2 regions of the Kitasatospora sp. NPDC127067 genome follow, and region 2 is predicted to be linked to the other one. Evidence: riboswitches for the same ligand, from Rfam matches in the RefSeq annotation. Region 2 holds a riboswitch; the other holds the start of a gene.
The links. A riboswitch is a leader RNA that binds a small molecule or an ion and turns the genes downstream of it on or off. The one in region 2 is predicted to bind guanidine.
Positions count from the first base shown of each region.

Region 1: another riboswitch for guanidine. It lies ahead of ACFWJ4_RS00305 (MBL fold metallo-hydrolase); the one in region 2 lies ahead of ACFWJ4_RS19755 (DMT family transporter).

Region 1 covers NZ_JBHXEM010000001.1:64,918-76,464, reverse strand. The annotation lists gene ACFWJ4_RS00345 (hypothetical protein) at 1-993, opposite strand, end outside; gene ACFWJ4_RS00340 (DUF4132 domain-containing protein) at 990-1,847, opposite strand; gene ACFWJ4_RS00335 (ABC transporter ATP-binding protein) at 2,057-2,839, opposite strand; gene ACFWJ4_RS00330 (ABC transporter substrate-binding protein) at 2,867-3,880, opposite strand; gene fhuB (Fe(3+)-hydroxamate ABC transporter permease FhuB) at 3,988-6,165, shown strand; partial or broken gene fes (enterochelin esterase) at 6,176-7,309, shown strand; gene ACFWJ4_RS00315 (helix-turn-helix transcriptional regulator) at 7,437-8,192, shown strand; gene ACFWJ4_RS00310 (DUF397 domain-containing protein) at 8,189-8,386, shown strand; guanidine-III (ykkC-III) riboswitch at 8,412-8,480, shown strand; gene ACFWJ4_RS00305 (MBL fold metallo-hydrolase) at 8,492-9,349, shown strand; gene ACFWJ4_RS00300 (Uma2 family endonuclease) at 9,372-9,920, opposite strand; gene ACFWJ4_RS00295 (DHA2 family efflux MFS transporter permease subunit) at 9,991-11,394, opposite strand; gene ACFWJ4_RS00290 (MbtH family protein) at 11,391-11,547, opposite strand, start outside.
Region 2 covers NZ_JBHXEM010000046.1:9,081-20,627, reverse strand. The annotation lists gene ACFWJ4_RS19770 (class F sortase) at 1-88, opposite strand, end outside; gene ACFWJ4_RS19765 (hypothetical protein) at 493-1,803, shown strand; gene ACFWJ4_RS19760 (MFS transporter) at 1,807-3,246, opposite strand; gene ACFWJ4_RS19755 (DMT family transporter) at 3,371-3,685, opposite strand; guanidine-III (ykkC-III) riboswitch at 3,730-3,795, opposite strand; tRNA gene ACFWJ4_RS19750 (tRNA-Cys) at 3,881-3,952, shown strand; gene ACFWJ4_RS19745 (xanthine dehydrogenase family protein molybdopterin-binding subunit) at 4,059-6,386, opposite strand; gene ACFWJ4_RS19740 (2Fe-2S iron-sulfur cluster-binding protein) at 6,383-7,660, opposite strand; gene ACFWJ4_RS19735 (FAD binding domain-containing protein) at 7,657-8,523, opposite strand; gene ACFWJ4_RS19730 (beta-N-acetylhexosaminidase) at 8,881-10,491, opposite strand; gene ACFWJ4_RS19725 (DUF3039 domain-containing protein) at 10,583-10,861, opposite strand; gene ACFWJ4_RS19720 (YqgE/AlgH family protein) at 10,925-11,509, opposite strand.

The DNA of each region.
Region 1 (11,547 bases), on a different contig from region 2:
GTCGTGCGCGGCCGGTTCGGAGGAGGACGGGTCGGGCAGCAGTTCCAGCAGGCGGGCGCGGACCGCCGCGTCGCTGCGGCCGAGCTCGACCAGCGCGCCGTGCCAGGACTTCCAGAACGCGGCGGGCGCCCGCGTGACCGCCGGGGAGTCCAGCAGCTCGGCGAGCAGCGCCCGTTCGTGCTCGGCGCGGTCCAGCCCGGCGGCCTTGATCAGCGCGCGGGCGTCCTCGGCGACCCCGGCGTACGGGGCCATGCCGGCCGCGGAGCGCTCGGTGCACAGCTGGCGGAAGCGCTGCCAGGCGGTCAGCGGGTCGAGTCGCTGGGCGAGCTCCTTGACGTACTGGCGCAGGGACTTGACGGTGAGCGCGCCGGCCAGGGCGAACTCCAGGAAGACGGCGCGCAACCGCTCCTCGTCCACCGCCAGGCCGTGGGTGCGCTCGGCCTCGCGGGCCTTGCCGAACCAGGCGGCGGCGTAGGTCCGGTTCTCGTGGCGCAGGAAGATCCGGCCGACCTCCTCGCAGAAGGTGGGCAGGAAGTGCGGGACGGCCCGGCCGAGGCGGACGGACAGCTCGTCGAAGCCGTCCTTGGCGGCGCCGGGCTTGGAGGCGGCCTGACGGGCGAGCCGCTCCAGCTCCTTGACCAGGGCGAGCGCGTGGTGGCCGTTGGCCGGGTCGTGGACCAGGGCCCAGGCGGGGAAGCCGAGCGCCTCCTGGCGGACCTGGCCGACCTCGGCGGGCGCGGCCTCCGGCGCCAGGCCGAGGAAGTCGAGGGCGAGGTCCTCGGCCGGGCCGAGCGCTCCGGGGACGAGCCGGACGATCCGGCGCCCGTCGAGCGCGGGGTGGGTGTAGCCGCGGGCGGTGAGGACGTCGGCGGCGCTGTCGGGGCGGCCGGCCCCGGGCAGGGTGCCGGGCGGGAGCACGGCCCCGGCGTCGAGCAGCTCCTCGGGCGTCGCGGTGGTCGGGTGCGCGGTGGTCGGGTGCGCGGTGGCGGTCATGCGGCTTCCTCCCCCTGGATCGTGCGGCCGGCGTACAGGGCGGCGGCCATCCGCATGCCCTCGGACCAGGCGACCGGTCCGACCTCGGCGAGCGGCAGGGCACGGCCGTCGGGGCCGGCCCAGCTGAGCGCGCCGGTCTCGCACGCGTCGTACTCGTAGTAGTCGCCGACCCAGACCCGGGCCTCGACGGTGCGCCCGCCCTCGGTGACCGGCTGGACGGCGGAGCCGCCGCGGACCCGGCAGCCGAGCCGGGTGCAGCGCCCGACCAGCTCGCGCAGCTCGCGGTAGCGACCGCCGGCGTAGGTGGTGACCTCGGTGTCCGCCGGCAGCTCCGCGGGCCGGTGCCAGACCTCGCGGTAGAGCTGCTGGACACGCTGGGAGACGCCGAGTTCGACGGCGAACTCGCGCAGCTCGTCGAGGTCCTGGAGCAGGACGGGGTGCGGTATCAGCACCTCGCCGTCGGTGAGGCGCACGGTGTCGCCGTCCAGGTCGACCAGGCCGAGGCCGCGCTCGGCGTCGACGCCGCGCAGGAAGCCGGCCACGGAGCCGTCCGTGGTGGTGACCACGAGGTCCTTCAGGACGCCCTGCCAGGCCTCGTCCGGCCACACGGCGGTGAGCACGGCGGCGGGCACCGGCAGCGAGCGGACCATCCAGCGCTCGACGTCCTCCAGGCAGCCGCGCTCGTGCGCGGCCAGCCACTCGGCGAGCTGCTTGAGCTGGATGACCACGCGGTCGTCACCGAGCTTCGACGGCAGGGACTTGAGGTCGCGCCCCGCCGCGTTGCGGCACGCCACCCTGCCCTCCCCGTCGAGCGCGACGCGGTACCCTCCCGCGTCCGTCTCCACCCATGCCACGGCCGTACTCCTCCCACCGGGAAACACTTGTCGATCGCCTGCTGACCAGCGATGCGAGGAACGTAGCGAGGCCCACTGACAACGCGACGGGCGGGGTGAACTCGGGCCGTGACATGCAAAGTTCAAACCACTCGAACGAGTGATCGAGGAGGCGAAAAAAAGCGGGGCGGCTGCTCGAAAGCAGCCGCCCCGCTCGTCCCTCCGCCCCGTCAGACCGACGGCGCCCGGGGCACGATCACCGGCGCACCGTCGCCCGGCGCCGCGAGCACATGGCTGTCGATGTCGTACAGCGCCCGCACCAGCGGCGCGTCCACCACCTCGCGCGGCGGCCCGCAGGCCACCACCGCGCCGTCCCGCAGCGCGACCAGCAGGTCCGCGTAGCGGGCGGCCGCCGCGAGGTCGTGCAGCACCATGACCACCGTCCGCCCGCCCGCCGCGACCCGGCGGACCAGCTCCAGCACCTCCACCGCGTGCCCGAGGTCGAGCGCGCTGGTCGGCTCGTCGAGCAGGACCACCGGGGTGTCCTGGGCGAGCACCATGGCGAGCCAGCAGCGCTGGCGCTGGCCGCCGGAGAGCCGGTCGAGGCGACGGTCGGCGAGGTCCTCCACGCCGGTGGCGCGCAGGGCCTCGGCGGTCAGCCGCTCGTCCTCCGCCGACCACTGGCGGAACAGCCCCTGGTGCGGATGGCGGCCGTAGCGGACCAGCCCGGCGACGGTGACCGCCTCCGGGGCCTGCGGGCTCTGCGGCAGCAGCGCGACCCGGTGGGCGGCCTGGCGCGGGCGCAGCCGCCACACGTCCTCGCCGCCGACCAGGACCCGCCCGCCGTCCGGGCGGTGCAGCCTCGCGACGGACCGCAGCAGGGTGGACTTCCCGCAGCCGTTCGGACCGACCACCGCCACCACCTGTCCGGCCGGCACGGTGAGGTCGACGCCGCCGAGCACCGGGCGCCCCGGCCCGTAGCCGGCGCTGAGCCCTTGGATGGTCAACTCCATGGCAGCTCCCCCTGGTTCGACGTGCGCTCAGTTGCCGCCGAGTGCCTTGGCGAAGTCGCCGATGACCACGTCGGCGGCGAGCGGGCCGCCCCGGGTGGACCAGACCGAGCCGTCCACGGTGACGGCGTGGTTGTTCTTCACCGCGCCCAGCTCCTGGTAGGCGGGCTTGGACTGGACGTCCTTGAGCGCGGCCTTGCCGTCGTCGGTCAGGGTGGACAGGAACAGCCAGTCGCCGTCGATCTCGTTGAGCTTCTCCAGGCTGAGCGCCGGGCTGTGCGCGTTGCCGTCCTTGTCCTGTGCGGCCGGGCGGGTCAGGCCCATGTCCAGGGCGACGCCGCCGGCGAACTGCTTCTTCTCCATCCAGCTCGGGCCGGTGGGGTTCCAGCGCACGATGGAGACGGCGGCACCCTTGTTCCTGGTGAGCTCGGCGCCCGCCTTGGCGGCCTTGGCGTCGTAGTCGCCGATCACCTTGTTGGCCTGGTCGAGCTTGTTGACGGCGTTGCCGATGCCGCGGAAGGCGAGCTTCCAGTCGTCGGTGGGCGCCATGGTGACCAGCGTGGCGGGGGTGATCTCGCGCAGCTGCTTGAGCACCTGCTCGTCCTGCATGTCGCCGGCCAGGATCAGGTCGGGCTTGGCGGCGATCACCTTGTCCATCACGGGCTGGAGCAGGTTCCCGACCACCGGGATGCCCTGCACCTTGTCCTTGAGGTACGCGGGCGGCTCGGCCAGCCCCTGGCCGTTGGTGATGCCGACCGGCTTGACGCCCAGGGCGAGCACCGCGTCCAGGTCCTCCTGGGTGAGGGTGACGATCCGCTTGGGCTCGGCGGGGACCTCGACGGCCTTGCCGGTGGCGTCCTTGACGGTCCGCTTGCCGCCGCCCGCCGCGTCCGCCGCCGGGGAGGCGGCCGTGGAGGAGCCCGAGGACGAGGAGGAGCCGGAGGAGCCGCAGCCGGTGAGCAGGAGCGCGGCCGCCCCGGAGACGGCCAGCGCCTGGGCCGCACGGCGGCGGACGGGGCTGAGCGGGCGACGGGCGAACGGCATGGGTGCCTCCGGGCAACGGTGGTACGGAAGTTGAGCGGGGTCCGAGAAGTTCGACGGGACGGGGGTGCCCCACGGGACGAGCTCGGCCATTAGGTTAGCCTTACCTTATGACATTCTCGCAAGCCGGCGTCCGCGCGGCGCCCCCCGCCACCGCGCCGGATTCGCCGCCACCGGGCCGGCGGAGCCGTCGGCCCGAGGGTGCCCGCCCCACCTGGCCGGCCGTCACGGCGGCGGCGGTCCTCCTGCTCGCCCTGGCCGCGCTCTCGCTGTCGGTCGGCGCCGGCGAGGTCGGCCCCGGGCGGGTGCTGGACTACCTGCTGAACCACGACGGCGCCCGCGCCGACGGCCGGCTCGCCCTCGTCGTCGGCGACCTGCGGCTGCCGCGCACCCTCATCGCCCTGCTGGTCGGCGCCGCGCTCGGCGTCGCCGGGGCGCAACTGCAGTCCGTCACCCGCAACCCGCTGGCCGAGACCGGCCTGCTCGGCGTCAACGCCGGCGCCTCGCTGGGCGTCGTGCTCGGCATCGCCGTACTCGGCGTGCAGACCTCCTTCGGCTACCTCGCCTTCGCCTTCGGCGGCGCGGTGCTCGCCAGCACCGTGGTGCTGCTGGTCGCCAGCAGCCGGGGCGGCGGATCGCCGATGCGGCTGGTGCTCGCCGGCTCCGCCGTCGCGGCGATCTTCCGCGGACTCACCGACGTGCTGATCGTCAACTCCCCCGAGGCGTACGAGCGGTACCGGGTGTGGGTGCTCGGCTCGCTGGCCGGGGTGGAAGGCTGGACCACCCTGCGCCAGCTCGCTCCGGTGCTCGGTGCCGGGTTCCTGCTCGCCGCCCTCACCACCCGCCCGCTGACCGCGCTCGCCCTCGGCGACGACCTCGCCCGGGGCCTCGGCCACCGACCCGGCGCCACCCGGGCCGCCGTCGCCGTCGCCGTCACCCTGCTGACCGCCTCGGCGGTCGCGCTGGCCGGGCCGATCGCCTTCCTCGGGCTGCTCTCCGGCTTCCTCGCCCGCACCGTCGCCGGCCCCCGGATCGGCCGACTCACCCTGCTCGCCGCGCTCTTCGGCGCCACCGTGCTGACCGGCGCGGACGTGCTCGCCCGGGTGGTGGCCCGGCCCTTCGAGGCGCCGGTCTCGGTGATCGTCGCGCTGATCGGCGCCCCGGCCCTGATCGCGATCGTCCGCTCCCGGCACTCCGCCGCCCTGGCCATGGCCGACCCCGCCGAGTCCACACCGGCCGCACGAAGCGGCGAACCGGCGCCACCCAAGGCGGACTTGACCCTGCGCCACGGCACATGGTCGCTGCTGCTGCCGCGCCGGGCACTGCTGGCCTCGCTCGGCCTGGCCGGCGCCCTGCTGGCCGCCGTCGTGGTCTCGGCGCACGCCGGACAGAGCGAACTCGACCTCGCCCGCACCTTCCAGGCCGTGTTCGGCTACGGCGACCGGCTGGACGTCCTGCTGGTGCAGAAGTTCCGGCTCGGCCGGATCGTCGCCGGACTCGCCGCCGGCGCCGCCCTCGGCCTGGCCGGCTGCCTCACCCAGACCCTCGCCCGCAACCGCCTGGCCACCCCCGAACTCCTCGGCGTCAACGACGGCGCGACCGCCGCCGTACTCATCTCCGCCAGCACCGCGGGCACCTTCGGCGCCTGGTGGGCCGGACCGCTCGGCGCACTGGTCGCCGTCCTGGTCGTCACCCTGGCCTCCGGCGGACTCGGCGCGCGCGGCTACCGGATCCTGGTGGTCGGGCTCGCCATGTCGGCGCTCGCCTCCGCCGTCATCCAGGTCGCGATGGCCCGGCGCTCGCTCAACTCGGCCGGATCGCTGTACATCTGGACCAACGGCAGCCTCAACGGACGCGACCTCGCCGTCGCCACGCCCGTCCTGATCGGACTCGCGGCACTGGTGCCGGTCGCGCTCGCGGTGGCCCGGCGACTGGCGGTGCTGCGCTTCGACGACAACATCGCCTCCGCACTCGGCGTCGACCCGGGCCGGGTCCGACTCGCCTGCCTGCTGCTGGCCGTCGCCCTGGCCGGGCTCGCGGTCGGCGTCTGCGGGCCGGTCGGCTTCGTGGCCCTGGCCGCGCCGGTGATCGCCGGACGGCTGGCCGTGCCCGCGCGGGTCCCCGTGCTCGGCTCCGCCCTGACCGGCGCCCTGCTCGTCGTGCTCGCCGACACACTGGGCCGAGTGCTGTTCGCCGGGGTGGAGATCCCCGTCGGCATCGTCACCACCGTCCTCGGCGGCCCCTTCCTGCTCTGGGTGCTGCTCGGCCGCAAGGGCAGCCCCGCCTAAGCCTCTTGGAGTCACTGCTGTGGAAACCCCGCTCGTCGCCCTCTGCCCCGACGACCCCGCCTACCGCCTGGTCACCTTCACCCATCACGACGGCGACTGCGACGGCGTGCTCGCGCTACTGCACACCGTCACCGACAAGGACCGCCACGCCGGGGACCTGACACCGCATCTGATGAAGCGTCAGTCAAATGGGGTATGGGCGATCACCTACCGGCTGCGCGAGGACCACCGCGCCTCGTACCAGCTGTACCCGTTCCACGGCGAAGCTCCCGGCACCACCCGGCCCGACTGGCTGCGCGTCCTCGACCAGGCCCGCCCCGACCCGTACGACACCGAGCCCCGGCTGCCCGCCCGCGACGGCCGCCACCCCGCCTCGGTGCTCAGCCTGCCCGCCGCCCCCGCGCAGCCGTACGTGACACGGCGCGACGACGTGCCACGCGGACGCACGCTCGCGCACGCGGTGGCCGGGCGGCGGGTGGACGTCCACCTCCCGGCCGGGCACCGGGCCGAGGACGGGCCGTACCCGGTCGCGGTGCTGCTGGACGGCGAGATGTGGGGCGAGGTGCTCTCCGTCGGCGACACCCTCGACAACCTGACGGCCGACGGCGCCATCCCGCCCACCGTCACCCTGCTGATGCACACCATGGGGCCGCAGCGGCCGGACGACCTGAGCTGCAACCCGGGCTTCGTCGACCTCCTCGCCGACCGCCTGCTGCCCTGGGCCGCACAGGAGTTCGGCGCGAGCGGCGACCCGGCCGCCACCGTGATCGCCGGCCAGAGCGCGGGCGGCCTCACCGCCGCCTACGCCGCCTACCGCCGCCCGGACCGCTTCGGCAACGCGCTCTCCCAGTCCGGCTCCTTCTGGTGGCCCGACGAGACCGAGTTCGACGCGGGCAGCGAATGGCTGACCCGGCGCTTCGCCGCCGAGGAGCGGCGCCCCGCCCGCTTCTGGATCGAGGTCGGGCTCCAGGAGTGGATGCTCCTCGCCCAGAACCGCCACCTGCGCGACGTCCTCACGGCCCGCGGCTACGACCTCGCCTACCGCGAGTTCAACGGCGGCCACGACTACGCGTGCTGGCGCGGGGGCCTGGCCGACGGGCTCGCGCACCTGCTCGGGTCACCCGAGGGGATGGTTTCGGGCTGATTCGCATACCTCCAGGCCATCGGGCGTCTAGCGTCGAACTTCGCACCGATCGGCCTGGAGGTATCCCGTGAACGCGCCCTCGTCCGCCACACCGCCGCCGATGTAGTGGAAGTACTGCGGCAATCAGATCAAGCTGTGGCGGACACGCGCGGGTGTCAGCCGCGAGGACCTGGCCACCGAGGCCGGGTACGGCATCGAAAGCCTGCGGTCGATGGAGGCGGGGCGGCGGAAGCCGTCCGTACATCTGTTGCAGGTGGCGGACGACATGTGCGACGCGAAGGGAATCCTGGCAGCCGGGGCGCAATTCCTGAAGCCCGAGAAATATCCGTCCTCCGCCGAGGACTACATGAAGTACGAAGCCGAGGCGGTGGCACTCAACTGGTACGAGAACCACTTCTTTCCAGGTCTGCTGCAGACCGAAGAGACCGTGAGAACGCTCCTCGAATCCCACTGGCCGCCACTCGATGACGAGACGGTCGAGACGCGGGTCGCAGCGAGGTTGGAACGCCAGGAAATGCTGAAGGTGCAGACCAAAGCCTTCAACTTCCTCATCGAGGAAGGAGTCCTACGACGGCCGCTCACGACCATCGAAGCCCACCACCGGCAGTTGCGCCACGTTCTGACGGTCGGCGAGGCACGCCACATCACGGTTCAAGTGGTTCCGTCCCGGGGGATCCACCCTGGTCTGAACGGGCAGTTCATCCTTCTCGAAACCGTCGAACATCAGCGACTCGCGTATGAGGAGGGCCAGGCGATGGGCATGCTCCACGCAGACCCGGCCAGGGTGAGCATCCTCAGTCATCGCCATGAAATGATCCTCCGGCAGGCGCTCAGCCCCGAGGCCTCGGCCAAGCTGATCAGTGAGTCGCTGGAGGAGCTATGAACGATGCGTTGACCTGGTTCAAGTCCAGCCACAGCAACACCGAGGGCGGCGCCTGCGTCGAGATCGCCCTCGCCCCGGGCACCGTTCATGTCCGCGACTCCAAGGACAGGACCGGGCCCCGGCTCGCCTTCACCGCCGAGGCCTGGGCCGACTTCGTGCAGCTCGCCCGAGATGTCACTCCTCTGGACCGCTGAAATTCATCGCCCGTGCTAGCGTCCCGGGGGCGGTGCAGCGGCGCCGGCCCCGGACGAGACGTGCGCCGTACCCGGCCTGCCAAGACGACGCACTGTGGAGGCGTCATGGCCGCTGCCGGTGCACCGGTCGCCCGTCCGCTGGACGTGCGGTGGATCCACGGTTCCCCGTCCGCCAAGCACAACACGGACCCGGACATCCAGGTCCACGAGTACAACGAGCACACCGTCATCCTGCGGCAGAACAAGGCGATCAACTACGAGGCCCCGTTCCTGTTCCTGCTCTTCGGGGCGGAGCGGACGGTGCTGATCGACACCGGGGCGACGGCCGAGGCCGCGTACTTCCCCCTGCGCGCGACGGTCGACGCGCTGGTGGAGGCGTGGCTCGCCCGCAATCCCCGGGACGGCTACGAGCTGCTGGTGCTGCACACCCACCCGCACGGCGACCACATCGCGGGCGACGGCCAGTTCGCCGACCGGCCCGCGACCACTCTGGTCGGTGCCGATCTGCCCACCGCCTGGCCGTACTTCGGCTTCGACCGGGACGAGGAGGCCGTGGCCCTGGTCGACCTGGGCGGCGGGCGGGTGCTGAAGTGCCTGGCCACGCCGGGGCACCACGAGGCGGCCGTCACGTACTACGACCCGTGGACGGGCTTCCTGCTCACCGGAGACACCGTCTATCCGGGGCGGCTGTACATCGACGACTGGCCGGCCTTCCGACGGACCGTCGAGCGGCTGGTGGCGTTCGCCGGGCGCCACCCGGTGACGTACGTGCTCGGCTGCCACATCGAGATGACCCGCGACCCGGGCGTCGACTACCCGATCCGCACCACCCACCAGCCCGACGAGCCTCCGCTCCAGCTCACCCCCGCCCACCTGGACCGCATCCGGGCGGCCGTCGCCGAACTCGGCGACCGGCCGCGCCGGTGCCCGCTGGACGACCTGATCCTCTGGCCGAGCGAGTGAACTCCCCGGGCCCCGCGGCCGATCAGTCCCGGTAGGGGACCAGCCGGGTCAGGTCCAGCTCGAAGTCGAAGGGCGCGGGGATGCGGAGCTTCTCGCCGAACTCCCGCTCCGTCCGGGTGTGGTAGCGGTCGCGGTTGGGTTCGGAGAACAGGGTCACCGTCTTCTGCCGGGGGTCCACGATCAGGTAGAGCGGGAAGCCCATCCGCGGGTAGTCGCGGACCTTCCCGCTCCAGTCGTTGTCGGGGTTGGACGGCGAGGCGATCTCGACCGCGATCAGCGCCAGGTCGGCGGGGATCTCGCGGCCCAGCTCGATGATGTCCTCGGGCAGGTAGGTGAGGTCCGGGTTGCGGACGGAACCGACCTCCGGCGAGGAGAGGTCGCTGTTCCCCGTCGGGAAGTAGCCGGGAGGACAGTGTGCCTCGAACTGGCGCTGGACGATCGCCAGGTTGAGCTGGTGAATCGATGACGGTGACGTCTGCATGACGATGATGTCACCGGACAGCTCGACCTTGTAGCCGTCCGGCAGGCTACGACGGGCCTCTTCGAGCAGACGGTAGTGCTGAGGGTTCATGGGCTCTCCTCCGGTGCTCCGACCACCGTAGGGCAGTCGGAGCACCGGAGGACCACGAACCGCACCGGCGTCATTCCTCCGGCGGCGGGCCCAGGGCCTCGGCGGGGAGGCGGGCGGCCAGCAGGGTGCCGGCGGCGACCAGGGCGGCTGTCAGCAGGAGGGCGAGGCGGTACGGCCCGACACCCGTGCCGTCGCCGAGCGCACCGATCAGCGCGGCGGTGGCCGCGATGCCCAGCGCCCCGCCGAGGGTGCGCAGGATGGTGAACAGGCCCATCGCGCGGCCCATGGCGGGCGGCGGGACGTCGGCGAAGCCGGCGATCTGGACGGTGAGGACGGCGGTGCCCAGGATCAGGCCGACGCAGAACATCAACACCCGTACGGCCCACGGGTTCTCGGCGAAACCGAGGGAGGCGAGGACGACCGCCGCCAGCAGCAGGCCTGGCAGGGCGAGCCGGCGCGGACCGAGCCGGGGCAGCAGGCGGTCGACCACCTGGGAGGCGGCCATCAGGCCGATCGCCTCCGGGAAGACGCTCAGCCCGGCGTCCAGGGCGGTGGCGCCGCGCGCCGCCTGGTAGAGCAGCGGCAGCACGAACAGCGCGCCCATCAGCCCGGCCGAGGTCAGCAGGGCGAGCCAGCTCGCCGCGCCGAAGGTGCGGTCGGCGAGCAGCCGCAGGTCCACCAGAGGTTCGGGGGCCCGGAGTTGGTGCCGTACGGCCGCCCCCAGCAGGGCCAGGCCGAGCAGTCCGCCGAGGGCCACGCCCGGGGAGGTCCAGCCGTGCGCCGGGCCGAAGCCGAGGGCGTAGGTCAGCAGGCCGAGGCCGGGCGTGGCGAGCAGGAAGCCGGTGGTGTCGAAGCGGCCGGCCGGGGGCTCCTGTTCGCCGCGCAGGCCGACCAGCCCGATGAGCACGGCGGCGACCCCGATCGGCACGTTGACCAGGAACAGCCAGTGCCAGGAGAGGTGTTCGGTGAGGAAGCCGCCGAGCGGCGGCCCGAGGGCGGGCATCAGCGCGGTCGGGACGATCAGGATGCGGCCCAGGCCCGCCCGCTCGTGCGGGGCGAAGGCCCGGAACAGCAGCGTCATCCCGACCGGGGTGAGCAGCCCGCCGGCCACGCCCTGGACGGCCCGGGCCGCCGACAGCGTGCCCAGGCCGGGTGCCGCCGCGCAGAGCGCGGAGGCGAGCGTGAAGGCGGCGAGCGCGCCGAGGAAGACCCGCTTGACGCCGTACCGGTCGCCGAGCCAGCCGGCCACCGGCAGGCCGAGGGCGAGGCCGACCAGGAAGGCGGTCTCCACGGCGTTGGCCGCCGAGACGGGCCTGCCGAAGTCCTCGGCGATGCTGAACAGCGCCGGGTTGACGATGGTCGAGTCCAGGCCGTTCATGCACATCGCGGCCGTGTAGACGACGACCACCGCGGCGCGCCCCGCGAGCAGGGGGCGCGCCGGGGCCTCGACGCCGGACGGGGCGGGAGGGGTCACAGGGTGGTCCAGTTCGCGGCGATCCACTCCAGGGCGGCCGGGCGCTCGCACGGGCCGTGGGCGATGCTCCAGCCGGCCGGGACGGCGGCGAAGGCGGGCCACAGGGAGTGCTGTCCCTCGGGGTTGACGAGCGCGAGGAACTCGCCGTCGGCG
Region 2 (11,547 bases):
CGTCGTGCAGCAGCCAGGCACCGAGGACCAGCGCGGCGCCGGCCGCCAGGGTGCCCGGCCACGGGCCCCTGCTCTGCTGGACGCCCATGGGCGCTCCCCTCTGCCGACGGAACCCCGCTTCCTGGGAGTTTCCTGGGAACAATTCAACCGGAACGGACTGTAAGGCACGTCCATACGACGGTCGTACTGGCACCCGCCGATCGGCAGGGCGGACGGCCTCTTTTCTGCGCCGCGTGGGCGCCCGGTCGCGGAGCGCGACGACCGCCCCCCGCGCACGATCGCCGCGGGTGCACGCCCGACACGAGCTACCGACGGTTCAACGGACCCGATCGGTTGCGTCGTTCGAGCGATCACTCACGAGCTCGCGCTGCGCCTCTTCGACCGGCCCCGCCCTCGTGCCATGCTGACCCGGTTACGGGTTGTATCACCCACTTGTCCGACCGGACTCCGCACTCCCGCACGCCGCCCGCCCGCCCCACGAACGGAGTGACCATGGAAGCCCTCTCACGCCGCACCCTGCTGACGGCCGGCGCCGCCACCGCCGCCACCCTGGCGGCCGGGTGCGGCAGCAACCACGCCACCGGCGAGGAGCGGGCGACCGGCAGCACCGCGCCGGCCACCGGAGCGGCCGACGAGCAGGGCGCCACTCCGGCCCCGGCCCCGCTCCCCCGGCCGCAGCCGGTCCTGATCGGTGACGGCTCCACCTCGGACACCGGCGCCCAGCCGCACCAGCCCGTCCCCGACCGGCTGCAGCCCGGCCAGCGCCCGCCGCAGTTCGTGGTCTTCTCCTGGGACGGCGCCGGCGAGCTCGACAACGGCCTGTTCGCCCGCTTCCGCCGGCTGGCCCGGGATCACGACGCGAAGATGACCTTCTTCCTCAGCGGCCTCTACCTGCTGCCCGAGTCCAAGAAGGACCTCTACCGCCCGCCGCAGCACAAGGTCGGCGCCTCCGACATCGGCTACCTGAGCGACCAGCACATCCGCGACACCCTGGAGAACGTGCACGCGGCCTGGCTGGAGGGCCACGAGATCGGGACCCACTTCAACGGCCACTTCTGCGGCTCCACGGGCGTCGGCGCGTGGTCCCCGGAGGAGTGGGACAGCGAGATCCAGCAGGCGATGGACTTCGTGACGAACTGGCGCACCAACACCGGCTTCACCGACCTGCCCGCGCTGCCCTTCGACTACCGCAAGGAACTGATCGGCAGCCGCACCCCCTGCCTGGAGGGCCAGCGCAACCTGCTGCCCACCGCGGTCAGGCGCGGCTGGCGCTACGACAGCAGCGGCAACGGCACCCAGGTGTGGCCGCAGAAGATCCAGGGCGGCGCGCTGTGGGACCTCCCGCTGCAGTCCATCCCGTTCCCCGGGCACACCTTCCAGGTGCTCTCGATGGACTACAACATCATGTACAACCAGTGCGGCCCCAACACCAAGGCCGACCCGGCGCTCCACCCCGGCTTCCAGACCCAGGCCCGCGACGCCTACCTGATGGGGTTCGACCGCACCTACAACGGCAACCGGGCGCCGTACGTCATCGGCAACCACTTCGAGGAGTGGAACGGCGGCATCTACATGAACGCCGTCGAGGACGTCCTCAGGACCATCGCGGACAAGCCGGAGGTCCGGCTGGTCTCCTTCCGGCAGCTGGTCGACTGGCTGGACGCCCAGGACCCGGCGGTGCTGCGCAAGCTCCAGACCCTCGCCCCGGGGCAGTCCCCGGCCGGCGGCTGGGAGGCCTTCCTCGGCGCCCCGGCGGGGGCCGGGGCCCCCGCCACGGCCCCCGCCGGCGCCACCGCCGGCTGACCGTCAGGCCTTCGTCCGCACCCGGCCGGAGAGCACCGCGCCGAGCAGCGCCACCCCGGCCATCGACAGCAGGATCACCGCGAAGGCGCCGGGCGAGCCGGCCTCCCCACCGCCCCCGTGGGCGGCGGCGAGCGAGCCGCCGCCCAGCGCCGCGAACATCACCCCGGCCAGACCGGTCAGCAGCACATTGCCCAGCGCGTCGCTCATCTGGAGCGCGGCCGAGTTGGCCCCGGCGTCCTCCGGCGTGGAGAGCTTCATCATCAGCACGCTGACGCTCGCGATGGCCATCCCCATCCCGACGCCGCCGACGCCCCAGGCCACCGACGCGGCCCAGGCCGGCACCGCCGGGAACAGCACCAGCGCGGCGCCCGAGATCGCCACCGCGGTCAGCACGAAGCCGCCCCGGATCATCACCGTGCGGTAGCGCTCCGCCCCGGGCCGGCCCTGGAGCCAGGAGCCGAGCGCCCAGGTGAGACCGCCGCTGGTCAGGGTCAGGCCGGCCAGCGTCGGCGAGAGCCCACGCTGGGTGGTCATCATCAGCGGGATGAAGGCCTCGGCCGCGAAGAACGCCCCCGCGGCCAGCCCGCGCAGCAGGATCACGGCCGGCAGTCCCCGGCCGGCCCGCAGGGTCCGCGCCGGCAGCAGGCCGAGGACCGCCGGCACCAGCAGCGCCGCCCCGGCGATCCCGGGGACCAGCCCGATCAGGTCGCGCCGCTGGCCCGCGTACTGCAGCAGGCCGGCGCCGACCGCCGCCATCGCGGCCAGCAGGGTGCGACGGCGGTCGAAGGCCGCGCCCCTGGCCACCGGGTGCTCCCGCTCGGTGCGGGCCAGTGCCGGGCCCATCACGGCCAGCGGCAGCAGGATCAGCACCGGCACGGCCAGGAACACCCAGCGCCACCCCAGGTGCTGGGTGACGGCCCCGGAGACCAGCGGACCGATGATCGAGGGCAGCACCCAGGCCGAGGAGAAGGCCGCGAACACCGCGGGCCGCAGCCGCTCCGGGTAGGCCCGGCCGACCACCACGTACAGGGCGACGATCACCAGCCCGCCGCCGAGGCCCTGGATGGCCCGCCCGGCCACGAACACCCACATCCCGGGTGCCGTCCCGGCCACCACCAGCCCCACGCCGAACACCGCGATGCCGCTGAACAGCGGCCGCAGCGGGCCGCTCCGGTCGCACCACTGGCCGGAGACGACCAGGGCGAACAGGGTGGTGGTGAAGTAGCCGGAGAAGGCGAACGCGTACAGCCCGAGCCCGTTCAGCTCGCGGGCCGCGGTCGGCATCGCGGTGTTGACGGCCGTCGCCTCGAAGGCGATCACCAGGACCACCGAGACGATCCCCAGCGTCAGCGCACGGTAGCGGCCGCCGAGGACCCCACCGCCGGGGTCGTCGTCGAGGGGTATCGGTACGGGGTCGACCGAGGTGGGGGAGGCAGTGGTCATACGTAACATCGTAAGAGCCGTCTGCCCCGATGACCCCTGACCCCGGTCGGTGATCTCCTCGGCCGCAGGGCCTAGGACGGGCCCCGGGACCCAGGACGGGCCCCGGCCGGGACCGCGGCGGAGGTCAGTGCAGCACCTTGAGGCCCACCACGCCGGAGACGATCAGCAGCAGGCAGGCGATCCGGGCCATGGTCACCGGATCCCCCAGGACGGCCATGCCGTAGACCGCGGTGCCGACCGCTCCGATGCCCACCCAGACGGCGTAGCCGGTGCCGATCGGAATGGTGCGCATCGCGTACGCCAGGCCGCCCATGCTGAACAGCAGTGCGATGCCGAAGACGAGGCTGGGAACGAGGCGGGTGAAGCCCTTGGACGATTCCAGGGCGACCGCCCAAATGGTCTCCAGGACACCCGAGACGATCAGAACGAGCCAGGCCATGACGGTGCTACCTCCGCAGTCCACAGCGGCCGGATTGCCGCTGAACTGCGCCGTCTTGTCGTCACCGGGTACGACGCGCTCGTCCGGGGTGGCGGAAATACCGCCACCTGTCCCCGACGGTAGCACACCTTGCCATACAGAATTTACAAAAGGGCATTGACCCCTCTCCCCCGGATCGGCCACTATGAATTCACTGGCCGTGTGCCCGAGTGGCCTAGGGAACCGTCTGCAAAGCGGTGCACGCGGGTTCGATTCCCGCCATGGCCTCACCGGAAAAGGAAATTGCCGGTCGACTCCGAAAGTCGACCGGCAATTTCCTTTCCCTGCTTTCCGCCTTTTCCGGGAGCTCCCGGTCCGTCCCGGGAGCTCCCGGTCAGGCGGTGACGGCGTCCTCGGCCCGGATCGGCAGCCGGCCGACCGGCAGGCCGGTGGCGGCACGCACGGCCGCGGCGACGGCCGCCGGGGCGACCACCGCGGGCACGGCTCCGACCGCCTTCGCGCCGAACGGGGCCACCACGTCGCGCTCCTCCAGCAGCGCGGCGATCCGCACCTCCGGAGTGTCCAGCGCGGTGGGCAGCCGGTAGCCGGTGAGCGAGGGGTTCAACAGCACCCCGCCCTCCGTCCGCAGGTCCTCCAGCAGCGCCAGGCCCACTCCCTGGGCCACCCCCGCCTCGATCCGGTCCTCGATCTGGCGCGGGTTCAGCGCCCGGCCGACGTCCTGGGCGACCGTCATCTCGACCACCCGCACGGCGCCCAGCTCGATGTCCACGTCCACCACCGCACGCATCGCGCAGAACGAGATGGAGACGAAGGCGTCGCCCTGCCCGGCCTCGTCCAGCGGCTCGGTGGGGTGCGGGCGGCACTGCGCGGTGGCCCAGAGCTCCTTGCCCTCCAGCGCCTCGGCGACGGGCATGCCGAGCACCCCGTCGTACGAGGTGATCTTGCCGTCGGCGATCTGGAGCAGCTCCGCCGACATCCCGAAGTTCGCCGCGATCGGCTGCAGCAGCTGGTGGCGGACCATCAGCGCGGCCCGCTCGACGGCGCCGCCGGAGACCCAGGTGTGCCTGCCGCGGGCGGACGGCCCGGCGATCGACTGGTCGCTGTCGGCCGGGGCGATGTAGACCTCGCTGACGCCCAGCACGGTCTGCACGATCTGCCGGGCCAGCGTGGCGAAGCCCTGCCCGGCGTCGACCGCCGCGCAGATCACCGTGGCGTGGTCCCCGCTGACCCGCACGGTCGCCGTGGAGACCTCGTCCTCGCCCTCGGCGCCCAGCATGTGCACCATGCCGACGGCGTAGCCGATCCCGCGCCGCACCGCCGCCGGGTCGCCCGCGCCGCCGGGCCCGCCGGGCAGCAGCCACTCGGCGTCCGGGTCGTCCACCGGCAGGGCCGGCAGCGGCTCGGCGGCGACCGCGTCCAGCAGGGCGCGCACCGGCGCCGGGCAGGTGACGGCCTGACCGGTGGGCAGCGGGTCGCCGGTGGACATCGCGTTGCGGCGGCGGATCTCCACCGGGTCCACGCCGATCCGGGCGGCCAGCTGGTCCAGCTGCGACTCGTACGCGAAGCAGGCCTGCAGGGCGCCCTCGCCGCGCATCCGGCCGGCCGGCGGGTTGTTGGTGCGCACCGCCCAGGCGTCCACGAAGACGTTCGGGCAGACGTACGGACCGGCCGAGAAGGCCGTCGCGGCGGCCAGCGCCTCGGCGGAGACGTCCGCGTAGGCGCCGCCGTCCAGCAGGATCTGCGCCTCGACCTTCACCAGCGTGCCCTCGGCGTCGGCGTGGTGGCGGTAGCGCAGGAGCGCGGGGTGGCGCGAGGTGTGGGTGTGGAAGGACTCCTCGCGGGTGAGCGTCATCTTCACCGGCCGGCCGGTGCGCAGCGCCAGCAGGGCCAGGGTGACCTGGAACGAGAGGTCCTCGCGGTCGGTGGTGGCGCCGGGCACGCCGGTGACCACCAGCCGGACCCGGTCCGGCTCCAGGCCCAGGCAGGCGGCGGTGCGGTCGCGGTCGCCGTGCGGGTCGGTGGAGGACAGGTGCAGCTCGACGCCGCCGTCCGGGCGCGGTACGGCCAGCCCGGCCTCGGCGCCGAGCGGGGCCGGGTCCTGCCGGCCGACCTGGTAGAGGCCCTCGACGACGATCTCGCCGACCGCGTCCGGGTCCCCGGTGCGCAGCGGCAGGTGGCGGAACAGGTTGCCGTCCGGGTGCAGCGGCGGCGCGGTGAAGGCCTGCTCCGGGTCGGTGACGGCCTCCAGCGGCTCGTAGTCGACCGCGATCAGGCCGACCGCCAGCCGGGCGGTGTCCGGGTGGTCGGCGGCCACCGCGGCGATCGGCTCGCCGTGGTGGCGCACCACGCCGGCGGCCAGCACCGGCCGGTCGGCGACGATCGGCCCGGCCGGGGCGCCGTCGGGGGTGCCGTCCGGTCCGGGCGGCAGGTCGGCGGCGGTGACCACGGCGTGCACGCCGGGCAGCGCCAGCGCGGCCGAGGTGTCGATGCCCCGGATCCGGGCGTGCGGGTGCGGCGAGCGCAGCACCGCGCCCCACAGCAGCCCCTCGGCCCACAGGTCGGCCGCGTACGGGTAGATGCCGAGCGCCTTGGGCAGCGCGTCGCTGCGCAGCGGGGAGCTGCCCAGGCCGATCGGCTCCGGTGCGCCGCCCTCGCCGCCGTCCTGCTGGAGTGCTGCGCCGATGTCGGTAGGCGACGTCATGATGCGTGGTCGTCCTCGGGGAGCCGGATGCCGTGGGCGGGGGTGGCACCGTACGGGACACCGGCCGGGGCGCCGCCCTCGGCCGGGGCACCGTGCGGGTGCGGGGCGGCGTACGGGGTGCCGTGCGGCGGCGTGCCGTCGTAGACGGAGCCGGGCAGCGGGGTCCCGTGCGCGGGGGTGGGCTCGTAGACCGGGGCGTCGTACCCGGTGTCGTAGCCGTTCTGCTGCTGGTGGCCGTCCGGGTAGGGCACGTAGGTGCCGTGCGCGGGGGTGGCCTGGTACGGCTGCTCGGGGTAGCCCTGCGGCGGGTAGTACACCTGGTCGTCGGCGGCCTGGGCGGGGATCCGGGCGGGGATGTCGTCCCGGATCGGGGCCAGCACGGTGGTGTCGTACACGCCGGTGTCGTAGCCGCCCTGGGGGTCGCCGTACGGCAGCCCGGCCGGGGCCTGCTCGACGGCGTGCTGTTCCACGGCGTGCTGTTCCACGGCGGGCTGCTCCGGGTGGTACGGCTCCGCGGGGTGGGCGACCGGGTGGGCCTCGACGGGCTGCTGCGGGACGTGCTCGATCCAGGCGTCGGCGTCGGCGTAGACCGGCGGCTCGACGGCCTGCCCGGGTTCGACCGGCGCGTCCACCGGCACGTCGGCGGGCGGTTCGGCGACCGGCTCGGCCGGCCCCCCGGGAGCGGGCCCGGCGGCCTGCGCGGCGGCCTCCTCCGCCTCCTCGGCCTCCGCCGCGCGGGCGTCCGCGACGGTCTGGACGGCGGCCAGCACGCCCCGGTAGCCGGTGCAGCGGCAGAGGTTGCCGCACAGCGCCTGACGGGCCTCCACCTCGGTGGGCCGGTGGTTGCGCTGGAGCAGGTCGTGCACCGCCATCGCCATGCCGGGGGTGCAGTAGCCGCACTGGACGGCGCCGGAGGCGGCCAGCGCCTGCTGGACGGCGCTCGCGCCGCCGGCGGCGGACAGGCCCTCGACGGTGCTGATCTCGCTGTCCGCGGCCAGGGCGGCGGGCACCAGGCAGCCGGCCACCAGCTGGCCGTCCACCTGCACCGAGCAGGCCCCGCACTCGCCCTGCTCGCAGCCGTCCTTGGCGCCGGCCAGGCCGAGCCGCTCGCGCAGCACGTAGAGCAGGCTCTCGCCGATCCACGCGTCGGTGACGGGCCGTTCGAAACCGTTGACCCGCAGCGTGTACGAGGCGCACGGGCGCAGCTCGCGGCTGACCTGCGGGGAGAGGCCGAGCGGGTCGGCGTCCAGGGTCTCGATGGGGTCTGTGGTCACTTCAGCGCCCTTCCCAGTGCCCGTCGGGCCAGCACCGATACGGTACGCCGCAACCGAACCGCGGCCGCGGTCGGCCCCTCGGTCACGGCCTCCCAGGCGCCCTCGGCGCCGTAGTTGTCGGGGACGCAGGCGGCGGCCACGTACTCGCCGAAGGCGGCGGTCGCGGCCGGGTCGATCTCCCGGCTGCCGTCCCAGTCGATGCAGCCGGCCACCCAGGCCTCGGCCTCCAGCGGGCGCAGCGGCACCGGCGCGACGGCCCCGACGGCGCAGCGCACCGAGCGCCGGGCCGGGTCGAGGACCAGGGCGACGGAGGCGGTGGCGCGGGCCGGTCCGCTGCGGCCGGTGGCCTTGAGGAAGACCTGCGGGGCGTGCAGCAGCGGGACGCGCACCCAGGTGAGCAGTTCGCCGGGGCGCACCGGGTCGAGCCCGGTGAGCAGGTGACTGACCGGCACCTCGCGGGTGCCCCCGGCCCGGGCCAGGGTGACGCTGGCCTCCAGTGCGGTGAGCACCGGGAGGGTGTCGCCGGCCGGGGCGGCGGTGACGATGTTCCCGCCGAGGGTGCCGACGTTGCGGACCTGCGGCGGGCCGGCGGTGCGGGCGGCGTCGGCGAGCGCGGGGATGAGCGCCGCGAAGTCGGGGCGGTCCATCCGGGCGTGGGTGAGTCCGGCGCCGAGCACGGCGGTGCCGCCGTCCTCGTAGCGCCAGCCGCGCAGTTCGGTGATCCGGCCGAGGCCGACCAGGGCGGCGGGGCGCAGTCGGCCGGCGTTGACGGCCTCCATCAGGTCGGTGGCTCCGGCCACCGGTACCGCGGCCGGGGCGGCGGCCAGCGCGTCGACGGCCTCGTCGAGGGAGGCCGGCAGCATGATCGTCCGGTTCACCTGGGTCCCACCGTGCTCCACTTGCTCATCGATCGCCTGCCGCCCGCCGGCCTTCGGCCGTACTGTCCTGCGTCAGCAGCCCGGCCTGGCCCGTAGGGTACGGGCGATCGGGCCGGGTTGGGCAACTCTGGCACACAATGCTCGATGATCATTTCGGGACCGGTGAACGGGACTGCCCGATTGGGACTGATACCGGGCGGTATCTGCCCCGACCCGCTCCGGGCCAGGGCAGATGTTCATCAGTTCTTGACGTCGGACGACCGCTCAGAAGTTCCCCACGGGTAGGACCGGGGCGTTTCCCGCGGGTCTTCGCCCGGTCCGGCAGGCCCCGCGGGACACCCCCTACCGCACCGGCGGCGGGCCCTCGATCGGCCGGCCGAGCACCCCGGGGCGGCGCTGCCACGGGTGCGGACCGTCGGCCGGGCGGTACTCGACGCCGAGCGCGTCCAGCGCCCTCAGGTGCGTCGTCAGCCGCTGCTCGAAACCGGCGAAGTCCCGCTCGGCCGGCTCGGCGGGCAGCTCCGACCAGGCGACCTCGGCGAAGGCGACCAGCCGGGGGAAGGCCCGGTAGTCGATGTCCCGGGCGCTGTCCATGAACTCGCTCCACAGGTTGGCCTGGGTGCCGATCACGTGCCGGGCGGCGGCCTCGTCCAGCTGCTCGGGGACCGGCTCGAACCGGTAGACGTCCTCCAGCGTGCGCACGAATCCGACCGGGATCGGCTCGTCCGGTCCGTCCGCCTGCCGGTGGTCGAAGTAGACGTGCTGCTCGGGGCACATCACCACGTCGTGCCCGGCCTTCGCGGCGGCGACCCCGCCGCCGAAGCCGCGCCAGGAGGAGACGGCGGCGCCCGGCGCGAGCCCGCCCTCCAGGATCTCGTCCCAGCCGATCAGCCGGCGGCCGCGGTCGGCCAGCCAGCCGTCGAAGTGCCGGATGAGGTGGCTCTGCAGTTCGTCCTCGTTGGCCAGGCCCAGCTCGCGTATCCGGGCCTGCGCGGCGGCGCTGTCCTTCCACTGCTCCTTGGGGCACTCGTCGCCGCCGAGGTGGATGAACTCGGACGGGAAGAGCTCCAGGACCTCCTCCAGCACGCCCTCGAAGAAGCGCAGGGTCTCCTCGGAGGCGTTGAGCACGTTGTGGCTCACCCCCCAGTCGGTCCAGACCCCGAGCGCGGCGGTGTCCACCACGTCGGTGTTGCCCAGCTCGGGGTAGGCGGACACGGCGGCCTGGGTGTGGCCGGGCAGGTCGATCTCCGGGACGACGGTGACCCCGCGGGCGGCCGCGTAGGCGACGATCTCGCGCAGGTCGTCCTGGGTGTAGTAGCCGCCGTGCGGGCGGTCGTCGCGGCGCTGCCCGGCCCGGTAGCCGACCATCGAGCGCTCCCGCCAGGCGCCGCGCCCGGTCAGCCTCGGGTAGCGCTTGATCTCCACCCGCCAGCCCTGGTCGTCGGTCAGGTGCAGGTGCAGCACGTTGAGCTTGTGCGCGGCCAGCAGGTCGACGAAGCGCAGCACGTCCGACTTGGGCAGGAAGTGCCGGGCGACGTCGAGCAGCGCGCCGCGCCAGCCGAACCGGGGGGCGTCCGCGATGTCGGCGCCGGGCAGGACCCAGCCCTCGCGGCGCAGCGGCGAGCGGCGGTAGGCGTCCGGCCCGAGCAGCTGCCGCAGGGTCTGCGCGCCCCACAGCGCTCCGGCCGGGCCGCCCGCGGCGAGCAGGGCGTGGCCGGGGCGCACCGTGATCCGGTACGCCTCGGCGGCGAGCGTCCGGTCCTCGACCAGCTCGATGCCCGAACCCGGCCGGCCCGGGCCGAGCGGCAGCCCGGTGGCGGCGGACAGTGTGGTCCGCAGCCAGCGCTCGGCGTCGGCCAGCGCGGGGGGTGCGGTCAGCGTGGTGGCGGCGTCGAGCGGGTAGTCCTCGTCCGGGCGGCGAACGGCACTCGACGGTGCGGGAATGAGGTCCATTCCGACATCCTGCCCACGCCCCGACGATTGGCATAGACCACCGGGGAAACCCTGGTGCTATGCAAAACGGCGTTGTGCGCGGCGCCGCGGACTACTTGTTGTCGCCGTCGCCGCCCTGCGGCTTGCCGATGCCGTCGTAGATCTCCTTGCACATGGGGCAGACCGGGTACTTCTTCGGGTCGCGCCCGGGCACCCACACCTTGCCGCAGAGCGCCACCACGGGAGACCCGGAGAGGGCACTCTCCATGATCTTGTCCTTCTGGACGTAGTGCGCGAAGCGCTCGTGGTCGCCGTCCCCGTGGGACACCTGTGGGACGGGCTCGACCAGGGTGCCGGTGCCGAGGCCGCGCTCGGGCTCAAGAGTGCTCATGGGTGCCAAGTCTATGGGGGCCTCCGGAAACCCGGCCAGTGTCGCGGCGCGGGGCCGGTCGGCTCAGTTCATCGTGGGGTCGTCCGGGTAGGTCGCCAGCAGGGCGAGCGGGCCGCGCTGGCGGCGCAGGACCGCGCGCCACAGCCGTTCCGGCTCGGGGCTGGAGACGTCCCCCGGCTCGCAGTCCACCAGGTACCAGGCGCCGCTCTCCAGCTCCGCCTCCAGCTGTCCCGGCGACCAGCCGGCGTACCCGGCGAAGATCCGCAGGCTGCCCAGCTCCCCGGCCAGCACCTCGGGCGGCGCCTCCAGGTCCACCAGGCCGATCGCGCCGTGCACCCGGCGCCAGCCGAGCGGCTCGCCGGTGCCCGGCTCCCCCGGTGCCACCGCGAGGCCGAGCGCCGAGTCCAGCGCCACCGGGCCGCCCTGGAACACCACGGCCGGCTGTCCGACGAGTCTGTTCCAACCGTCCAGCACGCTTCCCACCTCGACCGGCGTCGGCCGGTTGAGGACCACGCCGAGCGCCCCCTCGACGTCGTGGTCGAGGAGCAGCACCACCGCCCGCGCGAAGTTCGGGTCGGTGAGCAGGGGCGTCGCGACGAGCAGACAGCCGGTGTGGGACCGGCCTCCGTGCGAATGGGCCGCCGTCATGCCCACATGATCCCGCAGAACGGCACCGCTCGGACACC